DNA from 4 places in the Pseudomonas sp. N-1-13 genome. Region 2 is predicted to be linked to each of the others. Evidence: predicted binding sites of a transcription regulator. Region 2 holds the regulator's gene; each other region holds the start of a gene.
The links. Region 2 encodes FliA, which starts transcription of late flagellar genes. Its sites were predicted from a motif close to CTAAAGTTTNNNNNNNNNNNGCCGNTAA; they were not measured.
Positions count from the first base shown of each region.

Region 1: AC3I65_RS11610 (methyl-accepting chemotaxis protein) is a predicted target of FliA. The motif match lies at 1,333-1,360, and genes of this name have one in related genera.
Region 3: AC3I65_RS11040 (methyl-accepting chemotaxis protein) is a predicted target of FliA. The motif match lies at 1,087-1,114, and genes of this name have one in related genera.
Region 4: AC3I65_RS01425 (methyl-accepting chemotaxis protein) is a predicted target of FliA. The motif match lies at 1,517-1,544, and genes of this name have one in related genera.

Region 1 covers NZ_JBYNRI010000001.1:2,556,892-2,560,671, reverse strand. Annotated here, with positions in the region: gene AC3I65_RS11620 (phenylacetate--CoA ligase family protein) at 1-275, shown strand, start outside; gene AC3I65_RS11615 (GNAT family N-acetyltransferase) at 272-1,216, shown strand; gene AC3I65_RS11610 (methyl-accepting chemotaxis protein) at 1,419-3,413, shown strand; gene AC3I65_RS11605 (DUF411 domain-containing protein) at 3,673-3,780, shown strand, end outside.
Region 2 covers NZ_JBYNRI010000001.1:1,601,413-1,605,192, reverse strand. Annotated here, with positions in the region: gene AC3I65_RS07380 (chemotaxis protein CheW) at 1-1,026, opposite strand, end outside; gene AC3I65_RS07375 (protein phosphatase CheZ) at 1,054-1,839, opposite strand; gene AC3I65_RS07370 (chemotaxis response regulator CheY) at 1,858-2,229, opposite strand; gene fliA (RNA polymerase sigma factor FliA) at 2,396-3,139, opposite strand; gene fleN (flagellar synthesis regulator FleN) at 3,136-3,780, opposite strand, start outside.
Region 3 covers NZ_JBYNRI010000001.1:2,422,585-2,426,364, reverse strand. Annotated here, with positions in the region: gene AC3I65_RS11040 (methyl-accepting chemotaxis protein) at 1-932, opposite strand, end outside; gene AC3I65_RS11035 (aldehyde dehydrogenase family protein) at 1,146-2,633, shown strand; gene yghX (YghX family hydrolase) at 2,649-3,539, opposite strand; gene mqo (malate dehydrogenase (quinone)) at 3,631-3,780, opposite strand, start outside.
Region 4 covers NZ_JBYNRI010000001.1:304,909-308,688, forward strand. Annotated here, with positions in the region: gene AC3I65_RS01425 (methyl-accepting chemotaxis protein) at 1-1,464, opposite strand, end outside; gene AC3I65_RS01430 (16S rRNA (uracil(1498)-N(3))-methyltransferase) at 1,599-2,306, opposite strand; gene tatC (twin-arginine translocase subunit TatC) at 2,303-3,097, opposite strand; gene tatB (Sec-independent protein translocase protein TatB) at 3,094-3,513, opposite strand; gene AC3I65_RS01445 (twin-arginine translocase TatA/TatE family subunit) at 3,524-3,780, opposite strand, start outside.

The DNA.
Region 1 (3,780 bases), 960 kb from region 2:
GTGACCTTCAGTGGCAATTGATCATCGAGCACGCACAGAACAACGACCGCGTGTTGCTCAAATGGGTGCCTGGAGGGCAAACCCAGGCTTGCCAGTCACTCTCCAACACATTGAAAGCTGCCTTGACCAAACAGTATCCGGGTATCGACCAACTCGACCTGCACGTCCAGGCCTGCGGCCTGCAAGCGTTGGAACGCCATCCACGCTCTGGCAAGCACCTGTCGATCATCGACCGCCGCACCTATGCTCCGTTGACAGCGAGGCACGCCGGATGAGCAGCGTGGTCATCCGAGCGTTCAGGCCCACGGATGGCGTCGGAACCAGCGAATTGTTCCGCCGGGTTTACGGCGATCACTACGTCTCACCAGACGTCTACCTGCCACACATGATTGGCCTGCACAACCTGCTGAACCGTTGGCACTCCATGGTCGCCGTGGAGGATGAGCGCGTGGTCGGTCATGCCGCATTGTGTCGGCAGACGGCCGATGGTGAAGACGCGGAACTGGCCCTGATCGCGGTGGACCCCGCGGTGCAGGGCGGCCAGATTGCGACGCGCCTGGGGCAGCAATTACTCGACAGCTGCCAGGACCTCGGACTTGCCAGGCTGTCGATCAAGCAAGTCACCAGCCATTGCTACAGCCAGCGTCTGGCACAACGCCTGGGGTTCCATGACACCGGGCTGCTGCCTGACCATGTGCCCTCACCTTTCGCCACGGTCCACGCCGAAACCATCGTGGTCGGCAGCCAAGTGGTCAGCGGCCATCGCCGCCCGCTGCCGCACCTCAAATGGCCCGCGGCATGCCAATGGCTGACGCAACCCTTGGCATCGCTGTTTGGTACCTCGCTCGAGGCGCCCTTGCCTTCGGTACAGCCTTTTCAAATCCGACAGCTGCCTGGAAGAATCGACATTGTGGCCGGGTACATAGGCCTTCGCCTGGCCGGGCAACTGCTGCGCTTGCCGGCCCATTGGTCACTTTCAGTGCGACTCGGACTGCGTCAGCAATTTGCCGACGATTACCAACGATTGATGGACGCCGGATTCATCTTCACCGGGATCATGCCTGCTGAAGGCGACCCCGGCTGGCAGGCGCTGTTTCACCGTGGCGCCCTGGATCGCCCGCTCACCTTGCATTCGGAGCCGATGCAACGGCTCCACGAACAAGTGCAAGCCCAAGGGCACATCTGGAGGAGCGCCCAGGCAGGTTCGGCGGCGTAAAACGGAGTATTCGGCGCTGTGGCCACGCAAAAAAGTCGCGCTGAAATGCTGGAAGATCGCGGCGTTCACGCTGCGATCTTTCCCGATCAGCGGTAATGTTTGCTATGTGGGCACCCCTCAAGCTGTCCAGCGACGGGCCGATAAAAATAAGTCAGGCCATTGTGCCAGCTCCCGAAAGACGCCTTCGAGCAAGGATTCCCACATGCCCGCATTTCGCACCATTCAGGCGCGCTACACGCTGTTCCTGATTTCATTCATCCTGTTGTTGTCCATCCTGACCGTCGTGGGTATCAGCTATCTCGTCGCGCCCAAACTGCGCCACACCGAAGAGCAAGTGGCGCTTAATCGCATCAGCGAAGTGGCCGAGCAGATCCAGGGGGAATTGAACAAGGTTCAGGCGCAGCAACGCAGCATCACCCAGACCATCCCGCTGCTCGACAGCGATGCCATAGACAGGGTCCTGCCTGGCTTGGTGGATCAGTACGGCGAGCTGAAAGTCTTTGGTGGCGGGATCTGGCCGCTGCCTAATCAGCGGGCCGAAGGGCGTAGCAAATTCAGCACGTTCTGGCACCGCGACGCGTCGGGCAAACTGGTGGTCAATACCTTCTGGAACAGCGACGCGGCGCCGAATTATTACGATCAACCCTGGCACAAGGGCGGCATGGCCACACCCGCCGGCAAGTGCGCCTGGGCCGCCGCCTATAAAGACGACGCCAGCGCTGAGCCGCGGACCAACTGCGCCATGTCCATCCAGAAGAACGGCGCGCCTTATGGCGTTTCCACCATCGACGTGACCCTGGGCTTCTTCAATGAGCTGGTGGCACGCAAGGAAGCCGAGCTGAGCGCCGAGATGCTGATCGTGGAAGGCGATGGCAAGATCATCAGCAACAGTTCGCGCATCAGCGGCCCCATCGTGCTGAAGAACATCAGCGAACTGGCGGCAACCTCGCCCTTCGCCGCACAGGTCAAGGCCGGCCTGGCCCAACGAGACCAGCCGTTGCAGCGGGTCGAATTTGATAACAAGGGTGAGGCCAGTACCTTTTTCATGCGGCCTATCGAAGGTTCGCCGTGGTTCCTGGCTACCGCCTTGCCAACCCGCCTGATCACCGCCCAGCGCGACGATGTACTGAGCACGTTAAGCCTGCTGCAGATCCCGATGGTGATCCTGCTGGTGTTGATGCAGTTGTACGCGATCCGTCAGTTGACCAACCGCATGAAGACACTCAAGAGCAACATCGATGCGCTGTCCACCGGCGATGCCGACCTGACCCGGCGCATCACCATCCGCGCCGAGGATGAACTGGGGGCGATCGGTCATTCGGTCAACGGCTTCATCGTTTACCTGCAAAATATGATCGGCGAAGTCACCCAGGCGACCGGCGCCATGGCGACAAGCCTGGACAACCTGCAACGGACCTCAGCCCACACCAGCGAAATCCTGATGCGCCACGCCTCGGAAACCGATCAGACCGTCACGGCCATCACCGAGATGAGTTCCACCGCCGAAAGCGTCGCGCAGAACGCCGCCGAAACCGCTGCGTTCACCCAACGCGCCAATGAACATGCCGACCATTCTCGGGTGGTTGTCGCAGAGGCGTCCAACAGTGTGGTGGCCTTGATCGATGAAGTCGCCAGTGCTACCCGCAAAGTCGAAAGCATGCAGCAGGACGCTCAACGCATCACCGAGATTCTCGGCGTAATCGGCGCCATTGCCGGGCAGACCAACTTGCTGGCCCTTAACGCCGCCATCGAAGCCGCCCGGGCCGGTGAGCAGGGTCGAGGCTTCGCAGTGGTGGCGGACGAGGTACGCGCCCTCGCCGCCCGCACCCAGGCCAGCACCTCGGAAATCAACGAAATGCTGACGCGCTTGACCCAGGGCGTGAGTTCATCGGTTTCGGCCATGGAAAACACCCAGGCCAGCTGCCAGTCGGCCGCCGACGCCACGTCCAGGGTCAATTCAGGACTGGATGAAATGGCCGGTTCCGTCAGCCAGATCAACAGCCTGAGCACTCAGATCGCCACCGCTGCCGAACAGCAGAGCGCCGTGACCGAGGAAATCAATCGCAGCATGGTGCAGATCCGCCATATGGTGGAAGAGTTGGTGGAAAGTGGCCTGGCCAGCGAGAACAACACCCGCCAGTTGCTGGAAGCCAACAGCCGGGTGAATGCGATCATGGGGCGGTTCAAGGTGCGCTAAAACGCCCCAGGCTGTTTGCATATGAACCTGAGGGAGCGAGCCTGCTCGCAATGACGGCGGCAAGGTCGACACTGGCCAAGCTGACCCACCGCGATCGCGAGCAGGCTCGCTCCCGCAGGGTTCTGCGGGTTTGCGCCGAACTTCGAATCAGCATCGCCCCCAACCTGACAACTCTGTAATCCGCCCCTCAGCCCACTGTCAGCTCACGCTCGCTACTCTGTTATCCTCCTCCCAAACTGTTCGACACGAGACTGTCCCCATGGCCAATCCCCTGCACCTGCTCGCCCTGAGCGCGTTTTTTGTCACCACCCTGGCCCAGGCCGCCGAACCGATCACCATTGACGTACACCGCGATGCCAATTGCGGT
Region 2 (3,780 bases):
GGCAGCAGGCTTGGGTGTCTCAGCCTTCGGTTCCGGTGCCTTGGCGGCGGGTTTGGCCGCGGCCTTCTCCGCTGGCGCAGCCGCTGTGGCAGTGGCGGCAGGCGCAGTGGCTGTTGAGGCGGTGCCGACTTCGCTGAACTTGCCCTTGCCGTGCAGTTCGTCGAGCAGTGATTCGAATTCGTGATCGCTGATCAGGTCGCTGCCCGCTGCGGCGGCGGCAGGCTTGGCTGGGGTCGGCGCGGAGGCGATAGCCGAATCCAGTGCGTCCACGGCGAAGTTACCCTTGCCGTGCAACTGATCGAGCAAAGCCTCGAACTCATCGTCGGTGATATCGGAGTTGTCGCCCGCCGCTTTCGGGGCGGCCGGAGCACTCGGGGGGGCGACGGCATCCACGGCGAACTGGCCCTTGCCGTGAAGCTGATCGAGCAGCGACTCGAACTCGGCGTCGGTGATTTCATCGCTGGCGGCGGCATCGGCGGCCGGCGCAGCAGGCGCTGCCGGAGCCTGGGCTTGAGCCTTGACGGCGTTCAGCGAGTCCAGCAGTTGTTCGAATTCGTTATCGGTGATGTCGCCTGATTCCTCGGCGACCGGTTCCTCAACCACTGGCGCGGCTACCGGTGCAGCTTCGTCAGCCGACTGCGGCTCGGCCAGGCGCGACAGCGCGGCGAGCAGCTCAGGCGTAGCAGCGGTGATCGGTGAGCGCTCGCGCACTTCACTGAACATGCTGTTGACCGCATCCAGCGCTTCGAGCACCACGTCCATCAATTCCGAGTCAACGCGACGCTCACCCTTGCGCAGGATGTCGAACACGTTTTCGGCAATGTGACAGCACTCCACCAGCTCATTGAGCTGGAGGAAGCCGGCGCCTCCTTTTACAGTGTGGAAACCGCGAAAAATTGCATTGAGCAGATCCGCATCATCAGGTCGGCTTTCCAGCTCGACCAGCTGTTCGGACAGTTGCTCTAGAATCTCGCCGGCCTCAACCAGGAAATCCTGAAGGATCTCTTCATCGGCGCCGAAGCTCATTAATGGGTGCTCCTAGAGGTCTAAAACCTAAAATCCAAGGCTGGACAGCAAATCGTCCACATCGTCCTGACCGGACACAACGTCTTCTCTTTTATCGGCATGAATTTGCGGACCTTCACCCTGAGAGAGATGTTTTTGTGGATCTTTTTCAGCGAGCATCGCTTCACGGTCGTGTTCGATGCCTGCAAAGCGGTCTACCTGGCTGGCCATCAACACCAGTTTGAGCAGGTTGCTTTCCACTTCGGTGACCAGTTGGGTCACCCGCTTGATCACCTGGCCGGTCAGGTCTTGATAGTCCTGAGCCAGCAGAATGTCGTTGAGGTTGCTCGCCACGGCGCGGTTCTCGGCGCTACTGCGCGTCAGGAAACCGTCGACCCGACGGGCCAGCTCGCGAAACTCTTCAGCCCCGACTTCGCGCCGCATGAAGCGACCCCAGTCGGTGCTCAAGGCCTGGGCTTCATCGCTCAGGCCATTGACCAGCGGCGTTGCGTTCTCCACCAGGTCCATGGTGCGGTTGGCCGCGGCCTCGGTCAGCTTGACCACATAACCCAGACGCTCGGTCGCGTCGGTGATCTGCGAGACCTCCTCGGCCTGCGGCATGTTCGGATCGATCTGAAAATTGACAATCGCGCTGTGCAGTTCACGCGTGAGCTTGCCCACTTCCTGATACAGACCGCGGTCACGGGTCTGGTTGAGCTCATGGATCATTTGAACCGCATCGCCAAAGCGGCCTTTCTCAAGGCTGTCGACCAGTTCGCGGGCATGTTTTTTCAGGGTCGATTCGAAATCACCCATTGAAGATTCGTTATCCATAGCTCCCCCGTGGCGCCGTTAACCGATGCGTTCGAAGATTTTTTCGATCTTCTCTTTCAACGCCTGGGCCGTGAAGGGTTTGACCACGTAGCCGTTCACACCGGCCTGGGCCGCTTCGATGATCTGCTCGCGCTTGGCTTCGGCAGTGACCATCAGCACCGGAAGGTGCTTGAGTTTTTCGTCGGCGCGCACATGGCGCAGCAAGTCGATACCGGTCATGCCGGGCATGTTCCAGTCAGTCACCAGAAAGTCGATGCTTCCGCTGTTGAGAACCGGAATGGCAGTGGTGCCATCGTCGGCCTCGACCGTGTTGGTGAACCCAAGGTCACGCAACAGGTTTTTTATGATCCGCCGCATCGTTGAGAAGTCATCAACGATGAGGATTTTCATGTTCTTGTCCAATTCGACCTCCAAGCAGTCTTAAACGCGCCCAGCACCTGAACGCGCCATTTCAATCAATCCGGCACAACACTCGACAACGGTCTGGAGGACAACAGAGAAAGACTGGCTCAGCACATGCCAGGCCAGCCTCGTTCGCAGTGTCCCCACACTGCTGTCAGCGCGCTCGCCACTCCCCCAAACGCCCCCGCAAACGGGCCGCGCACTGGCTGTGTAACTGGCTGACCCGCGATTCGCTGACACCCAGGACCTCACCGATTTCCTTGAGGTTCAGCTCTTCGTCGTAGTACAGCGCCAAGACCAGTCGCTCACGCTCCGGCAAATTGGCAATCGCATCCGCCAGCGCGCTCTGGAAACGCTCATCTTCCAGGTCACGCGATGGCTCCATGTGAGCACTCGCGCCGTCCTCGTGCAGCCCTTCGTGTTCGCCGTCCTGCAGCAGGTCGTCGAAACTGAACAGGCGACTGCCCAAGGTATCGTTCAAAATCCCGTAATAATCATCGAGACTCAATTGGAGTTCGGCCGCAACCTCGTGATCTTTAGCGTCACGCCCGGTTTTAGCTTCAATGGCGCGAATGGCGTCACTGACCATGCGGGTATTGCGATGCACCGAACGCGGCGCCCAATCACCCTTACGGACTTCATCGAGCATCGCCCCGCGAATGCGAATACCGGCATAGGTCTCGAAACTGGCGCCCTTGCTCGCGTCGTATTTGTTCGACACTTCGAGCAGGCCGATCATGCCCGCCTGGATCAGGTCTTCAACCTGGACACTGGCCGGCAACCGCGCCAGCAAGTGATAGGCGATACGCTTGACCAGAGGCGCGTATCGCTCAATCAATTCGTACTGGGCGTCCCGTGCCGATTTCTTGTAGAGATGGTTGTAACCGCTGGCTGTCATAACACGGGCCCTGCTGTTTGTTGCACGAGACGCTCGACGAAAAACTCCAGATGCCCGCGAGGGTTGGCTGGCAGTGGCCAGGTATCAACCTTCTGGGCAATAGCCTTGAACGCCAGTGCGCATTTGGAACGGGGAAAGGCTTCATAAACCGCACGTTGCTTCTGGACGGCCTTGCGTACGCTTTCGTCGTAGGGCACAGCGCCGACGTATTGTAGGGCGACGTCCAGGAAACGATCCGTGACCTTTGTCAACTTGGCGAACAGGTTGCGACCTTCCTGCGGGCTCTGGGCCATGTTGGCCAGGACGCGGAAGCGGTTCATGCCGTAGTCACGGTTCAATAACTTGATCAGGGCATAGGCGTCGGTGATGGACGTCGGTTCGTCGCAGACCACCAGCAAGACTTCCTGGGCAGCGCGTACGAAACTGACGACCGAATCACCGATACCGGCAGCGGTGTCGATCACCAGCACATCGAGGTTGTCACCGATGTCGCTGAAGGCCTGGATCAGGCCGGCGTGTTGAGCCGGGGTCAGGTGAACCATGCTCTGGGTGCCCGAGGCAGCCGGCACGATGCGAATCCCGCCCGGCCCTTGCAGCAGCACGTCGCGCAGTTCGCAGCGGCCCTCTATCACGTCCGCCAG
Region 3 (3,780 bases), 820 kb from region 2:
GTCGCCTGACGAGTGCTTTCTGCCAGTTTGCGCACCTCATCGGCCACCACGGAAAAACCGCGCCCGACCTCGCCCGCCCTGGCCGCTTCAATGGCGGCGTTCAAGGCCAGCAGATTGGTCTGCTCGGCGATGCCCTTGATCACCCCCACCACGGTGGCAATCTGGGCGTAGGTCACTTGGTTCTGCTCCAGCATGCGCTGGTGGGTAGATTGGGCCGAGCGTTCATCGCTGATATCGCGCACCGCACCGATGACCCGAACCAGGCGTGCGTGCGAATCCCGTAACGCCCGACCACGCTCGCGACACCAGATGTAATCCCGGCTCTTATGGCGCATCCGGTACTCGAATACGTACTCGCCGCTGCCCTGGGAGCCAAGGATTTCCCGCTCGAAAATCGCCATGATCTTTGGCAGGTCGTCAGGGTGGGTGATGCTGACCTGGGCATCCCAGCCATCGGGTAACTCATCGGCGGTGTAGCCCAGCAGCGAGCGGAACTGACCGGAAAAACGCATGGCGCTGGCGGGGTGCTGCAGATCGCCATTGGCCACCGTGATGTCCCAGCAGCCTTCGGTCAGGGTCGATTGCAGCAGCTCCCAGATGTGCGCTTGCTGCTGGAGTTGCTGCAACTGCTGGCGGTGTTCATCCAGGCGTGCTTCAAGCCGATGCTCGCGCTCCAGGGCCTGTTCCAACTGCTGGCGAGTCACCTCAAGTTCATGCTCACGTTGCCGGCCTCGCGCGCTCTGCTCGCTCACCTGTGCCTGGGCATTGTGCAGGTCTTCGCTTGCCTGCGTCATCTGCCGTGCGTGTTGCTCAAGACAGTCCCGCAGTGACGGATACACCTCCAGCATCGGGGCGTCGCCGCCCTCTCCGGCCAATGCGCGTTGTATTTGCGCGATCAACGCCAGCTTCTGTTTGTTGGTCTGGAGAAACATCGCCCGCCCCTTTGCCCGTCAGTCGAAACACTGATCTGAACGCAAACCGGTCGCGCTGGCTTGTACATGGCTGCAATGGCTTTTGCTCCTGGCTGCCAGCCCCTCCCGGAAACTGGCAGCCACAGACATACCCCGCGGCAGGCACAGTCAAGCCGCATCGGCCCCCAGGGATTAACCTCCAGACTTTCCCTTGCCCGCGATCAGGAAACCCTCATGAGCGATATTGCCCTGCTACCTCAGGTCGAAGCTTTTCTCGCCCGACACCACGCGCTGTTCATCGACGGTCGTTATGTCCAAAGCCAAAGCGCGCAGACGCTGGACGTCGTCAACCCCGCCACCGGCCAGGTCATCGCACAGGTCAGCGAAGCCTCGCCAGGCGATATCGATGCGGCGGTGGAGTCGGCGCGGCGCGGATTCAAACAGTGGTCTGCGGCGGCACCGGCCGTGCGCGGTCACGTGCTGCTCAAGCTGGCGGACCTACTGGAGCGCCATCGCGAAGAACTGGCGCAGATCGAAACCTGCCAGTCGGGCAAGATCATCCAGATATCCCGCGCTTTCGAGGTCGACCAGGCCGCGCATTTTTTGCGTTATTACGCCGGCTGGGCCACCAAGATCAGCGGCCAGACCATCACCCCGTCGCTGCCCTCCTTCGCCGGTGAACGCTACACCGCGTTCACGCTGCGCGAACCGGTGGGCGTGGTGGTCGGCATCGTGCCGTGGAACTTCTCCACCATGATTGCCATCTGGAAACTCGCCTCGGCACTGGTGACCGGCTGCAGCATCATCATCAAACCCAGCGAGTTCACGCCGCTGACCATCCTGCGCATCGCCGAACTGGCCATGGACGCGGGCCTGCCACCGGGTGCCCTCAACGTGGTGACCGGCGGTGGTCAAGTAGGCAAAGGGTTGATCGAGCACCCTGGCACAAACAAGGTTTCGTTCACCGGTTCCGTGCCAACCGGCCTCGCCGTCGGCCAGAGCGCCATGGGCGCCGGGCTGACCCGTGCCACACTGGAACTGGGCGGCAAGAATGCGGCGGGTTTTCTGCCGGACGTGGCGGCGGACGTGGCGGTCAACGGCATCATCGAAGCGGGTTTTCTGCACTCAGGGCAAATCTGCGCGGCGGCCGAGCGGTTCTTTGTCCATCGTTCGCAGCTTGAACCGATCATGGACAAACTGGCCCAGCGCCTGAGCAAACTCAATATCGGCTCGCCCCTGGACGAAGCCACCGAGTTCGGCCCGGTCACCAACCGCCAGCATCAGCGCAAACTCGGCGAGTTCTTTGCCAAAGCCCGGGCACAAGACAACACCATCATTCACGGCGGCAAGTTGATCGACGGACCGGGCTGTTATGTCGAGCCGACCATCATCCTTGCCAACAGTCGCAGCGATACCTTGCTTCACGAAGAGACCTTCGGCCCGATCGCCACGTTCTTGCCTTACGACAGTGAAGAAGAACTGCTGGAGCTGATGAACGACACGCCGTTCGGCCTGAGTGCCAGCCTCTGGACCAATGACCTGGGCAAGGCCCTGCGCATGGTGCCCGCCATCGAAGCCGGCACCGTATGGGTGAACATGCACACCCTGCTCGACCCGGCCGTGCCCTTTGGCGGCAGCAAGTCTTCGGGGATGGGCCGGGAGTTCGGCAGCGCCTTCATCGACGACTACACGGAACTCAAGTCCGTGATGATTCGCTACTGAGCCGCGACGTGGCGCTCACCCCAGGTAACGCTTGAACCATTCAAGGGTGCGCCCCCACGCCAGTTCGGCAGCCGCTTCGTCATAGCGCGGGGTCGAGTCGTTGTGGAAGCCATGGTTGACGCCCGGATAGATATAGGCCTGATAGGTCTTCTTCCCGGCCTTGAGCGCTGCTTCATAGGCCGGCCAGCCTTCGTTGATGCGGGTGTCGAGTTCGGCGTAGTGGATCAGCAACGGTGCTTTGATTCGCGGCACGTCCTCAGGTTTGGGCCCGCGCCCGTAGAATGGCACCGCCGCGCCGAGCTCGGGATACGCCACGGCGGCGGCATTGGCCACCCCGCCGCCGTAGCAGAAACCGGTGATGCCGACTTTCTTGCCGCCAATGGCGTCGTGTTTCATCAGAAACTCAACAGCAGCGAAAAAATCGTTCATCAGCTTCTCGGGATCAACCTGCTGCTGAAGCTCGCGCCCCTTGTCATCGTTACCCGGATACCCGCCCACCGAGGTCAGGCCGTCCGGCGCCAGCGCCACGAAACCGGCCTTGGCCACACGCCGGGCGACGTCCTCGATATAGGGGTTCAAGCCACGGTTCTCATGGGCGACCACCACACCGGGCACCGGGCCGCTAGCCTTGGCTGGCCGGACCAGATAGCCGCGCACCTGACCGTGACCGTTGGGAGAGGGATAAGTGATGTACTGCGCCACGATATCCGGGTCGGTGAAGTTCACCTGCATCGCTTGGGCATAGTTGGGGCTCAACGACGCCAGCAGTGCGCCGGCCGTCAGCCCGCCCACCGCAAACTGACTGGCCCGCTCCAGGAAGATCCGTCGGGATATCTGGCCGTGGGCGTAAAAATCGTAAAGCTCGAGCAGTTCGGGGGCAAAGTCCTTGGCGGTCAGGCGAGTCATGGTTTGATCCTCTTCGGGGATCGAAAAATCATAGACGAAAAAAAACGCCGCTCGATGAGCGGCGTTTTTTATTCACCAGACAACGTCCGGTTTACAGCGCCATGTCGGCCGCCGGGTTGCTTTGCGGGGCAGCGGCCGGCGCAGTCGGTGCAGGCGCGGTGCGCTGCTGGCCGATCGTCGGTGGCGTGTCCAGTTGCAGGACTTCGCTGGTGTAAGCCCACTCCTGAGCCACACGCTCAGG
Region 4 (3,780 bases), 1.3 Mb from region 2:
GATGGCCGCGTTGAGGGCCAGCAGGTTGGTTTGCTGGGCTACGGACTTGATCACGTCCAGCACGCTGCCGATTTTGTCGCTTTCGCGCTTGAGGTCGCCCATGGCTGTGGTGGAGTTACCCACTTCGAGGGCCAGGCGTTCGATCTGGGCGATGGCTTCGCCGACCACTTTTTCACCCTCGCGTGCCTGCTGGTCAGCCGCGACGGCCGCTTCGGAAGCTTCCTCGGCATTGCGCGCCACTTCCTGCACCGTGGCGGTCATTTCGTGCATGGCGGTGGCGACCTGGTCGGTTTCCACTTTCTGGCTGTTGACCCCGGCGCTGGTCTGCTCGGTCACGGCCGAGAGTTGTTCGGCGGCGCTGGCGATTTGTGTAACGCCGTCGCTGATGCCGCCGATCAACTGCCGCAGGCCCACGGTCATGCTCTGCATGGCGCGCTGCAATTGACCGAGTTCGTCGCGGCGCTCGGAGGTGAGGTTGTGGGTCAGGTCGCCCGCGGCAATGCGCTCGGCGACTTTGAGGGTCTGGTCCAGCGGGCCGACGATCTGCCGGGTGATGACCAATGCTGCGATCACGCCGAACAACATGGCCAGCACGGCAGCCGATACCAGGACGGTCTTGGCCTGGGCGGCGTCCTGGTCGCGCACGGCGGTCTGGGACACGGTCAGGCTTTTGCTGGACTCAAGCAATACTTCGCCTTGCTCGGTCATGCGCTTGAGCGCCGCGGCGGTATCAAGCTGGGAATCGCGAAACTGACTGACCGCCGCACGGTAGGCGTTGATCGAATCGCTGGCTTGCTGCAGGTTGGCGGAGTGCTCCTCAGGCAACTGCGCCGGTAGGCGTGCGAGAAGTTTGAGGGCATCGGTAATGGCGTCAAGGGCCGGTTGCTGGGCTTCGTTCTTACCGCTGTAGGTGTAGCCGCGAACCTGATAACGCGCTTGCTGGATCGCCTTGCTCAGGGATACCACGCTGTTGAATTGGGCGACGTTCTCGCTTTGCAGCGTGGCTTTTTCAACCTCGGCGACGCGGGCCACGGCGTTGTCGGCGCTGGCGCCGAGTTTGCTGCGGGCATCTTCGCGACTGACGGTGGCGCTGGCCATCTCGGCGAAGGCGCTTTTGTACTCGGCCACAGCGGCCAGTTGTTTGTCGATCAGCGCCACGTCGGCCGGCTGCTCGATCATCTGGCGGGCTGCGGTCAGGCCGGTCTCGAGTTTGGCAAGCAGATCGTTGACTTCCTGCGGACCGTTTTCACCCCGCGTGGTGTAGTAGTCCAGGCGTGCCAGGCGCAGGTCCTTGCTCAACTCGTTCAGGCTGGAAATGTAGCCCAGCTTGTCGCCACGGCTAATGACATTGCCCAGGCCGCTCCAACCGGTGAAAGCGATCATCAAGGTTAGAAATAGCACCAGACCGAAGCCGAAGCCGAGTTTGCGATTGACGCTTACGTTTCCCAGACTCTGGGTAAGCATTCGGAACATGCTGATTTCTCCCTTGCTGCACTGAATTGGTTTTATGGGAGCTGTATCGGCGGGGCGGGAGGGATCTGTAGAAATGAACTGAGAATCCTGGCGCTCGCCACAAAAAACGGGCAAGCGGCAGGGGGTCAGAACAACCGTGCGAGCAGCGCGGTAACGGCGGTTTCGACGCGCAGGATGCGTTCGCCCAGTTGTACCGGTTGCAGTCCGGCCTTGGCCAGCAGGTCGATTTCGTAAGGAATCCAGCCGCCTTCGGGGCCGATGGCCAGGGTCACGGGTTCGTCCAGCGCGCGAGGGCAGGGGGGGTAGTTCCCCGGATGGCCGACCAGACCGCAGGTGCCGTTCGCCATGGCCGGCAGGCGGTCTTCAACGAAGGGCTTGAAGCGCTTTTCGATGATGATCTCCGGCAGCACGCTGTCGCGCGCCTGCTCCAGGCCAAGGATCAGTTGTTCGCGAATGGCCTCGGGCTCCAGGAACGGGGTCTGCCAGAAGCTCTTTTCCACGCGGTAACTGTTGACCAGTACCACGCGCGGCACGCCCATGCTGGCGATGGTCTGGAGCACTCGCCGGAGCATTTTCGGTCGAGGCAGGGCCAGCACCAGTGTCAGTGGCAGCTTGACCGGCGCAGGTTGGTCGAGTGTCACTTGCAGTTCGGCTTCATGGGCTTCCAGGCGCAGCACCTGGGCCGTGCCCATCAACCCGCCGATACGCCCGACCCGCAGGCTGTCACCGACGGCGCTACGGTGCACTTGCTGCATGTGGGTCAAGCGGCGATCGCTCAGCACGACGCGGTCAGGCCCGATGAAGTCGGCCTCTTCAAGCAGCAGCAGGTTCACGCTTGGGTCGCTGGCGGCTGGTCGTTATGGTCGTCGACCGGCTGATCGTCTGCTTCTTCCCGGCGCTTGCGCACCAGACCGCCGAACAGGATGCCGATCTCGAACAGCAGCCACATCGGCACGGCGAGCAGGGTCTGGGAGAAGATGTCCGGCGGGGTCAGGATCATGCCGACCACGAAGCAGCCGATGATCACGTACGGACGAATTTTCTTCAGGTACGCAACGTCGACCACGCCGATCCACACCAGCAGTACCACGGCTACTGGGATTTCGAACGCCACGCCGAAGGCGAAGAACAGCGTCATGACGAAATCCAGGTAGCTGGTGATGTCGGTCATCATTTCCACGCCCGCGGGAGTGGCGGCGGCAAAGAACTTGAAGATCAACGGGAATACGAAGAAGTAGGCGAAGGCCATGCCGGTGTAGAACAGCAGAATGCTGGACACCAGCAGCGGCACGGCAACGCGTTTTTCATGCTTGTACAGGCCTGGCGCGATGAAGCCCCAGATCTGGTGCAGGATCACCGGGATCGCCAGGAACAACGAGACCATCATCGTCAGCTTGAGCGGCGTCAGGAACGGTGACGACACGTCGGTGGCGATCATCGTCGCGCCTTCCGGCAGGTACTGGCGCAGCGGTGTGGAAACGAAGGTGTAGATCTGTTGGGTGAAGGCAAACAGCCCGGCGAAGATGACGAAAATCGCCGCCACGCAACGCAACAGGCGGGTGCGCAACTCGGTGAGGTGCGATACCAGCGGCATCGGCTGGTCGTTTTCAGGAATATCGCTCATGGGGCTCGCGGCGGCAAAGTAGGGTCGTTAGGAACGGCTGGTGCCGCCACTGTCGGGGCGGGCTCCACGGGGTTCGCGGGCGCGGCTGCTACAGGCGGCGTGTCATCCACCGGCGCCTGGGGGGCAATCGTCGGCTCGACCGCCGGCTGAACCGGTGTCGGCTCCTGCTGGGTCGGGGTGAAGATTTTCCGCGCTTCCTGCTCCAGAGACAGAATGTGTTCGTTGTGCAGTTGCCGACGAATGTCGTCGGCCCCGATTTCACGTTCAACTTCCTGTTTGATCGCATTGAAGCTGCGCTTGAGCCGCCCGATCCATAGACCTGCGGTGCGCGCAGCGCCCGGCAGCCGCTCGGGGCCCAGTACCAGCAGGGCGACGAGGCCGACGAGCAGCAGTTCAGTGAAGCTGATCCCAAACATTAGTCAGTGCTCACGAGTCTTTGCGGGCCGGCTCTTCGACTTTCTGTGCCTGCACATCGATGGTGTGCGGGGCATTCACAGGTTGAGTGGCCTGTGGGTGAACCGGTTGGCTCGGCTGCGCTGGTTGAGCGGGCGTCGCTGCCGGGTCGGCCGGTTTTTCGTCGTCGTTCATGGCCTTGCGAAAGCCCTTGATCGACTCGCCAACGTCAGTGCCCAGGTTCTTGAGTTTCTTGGTGCCGAACACCAGTACCACGACCACCAGAATGA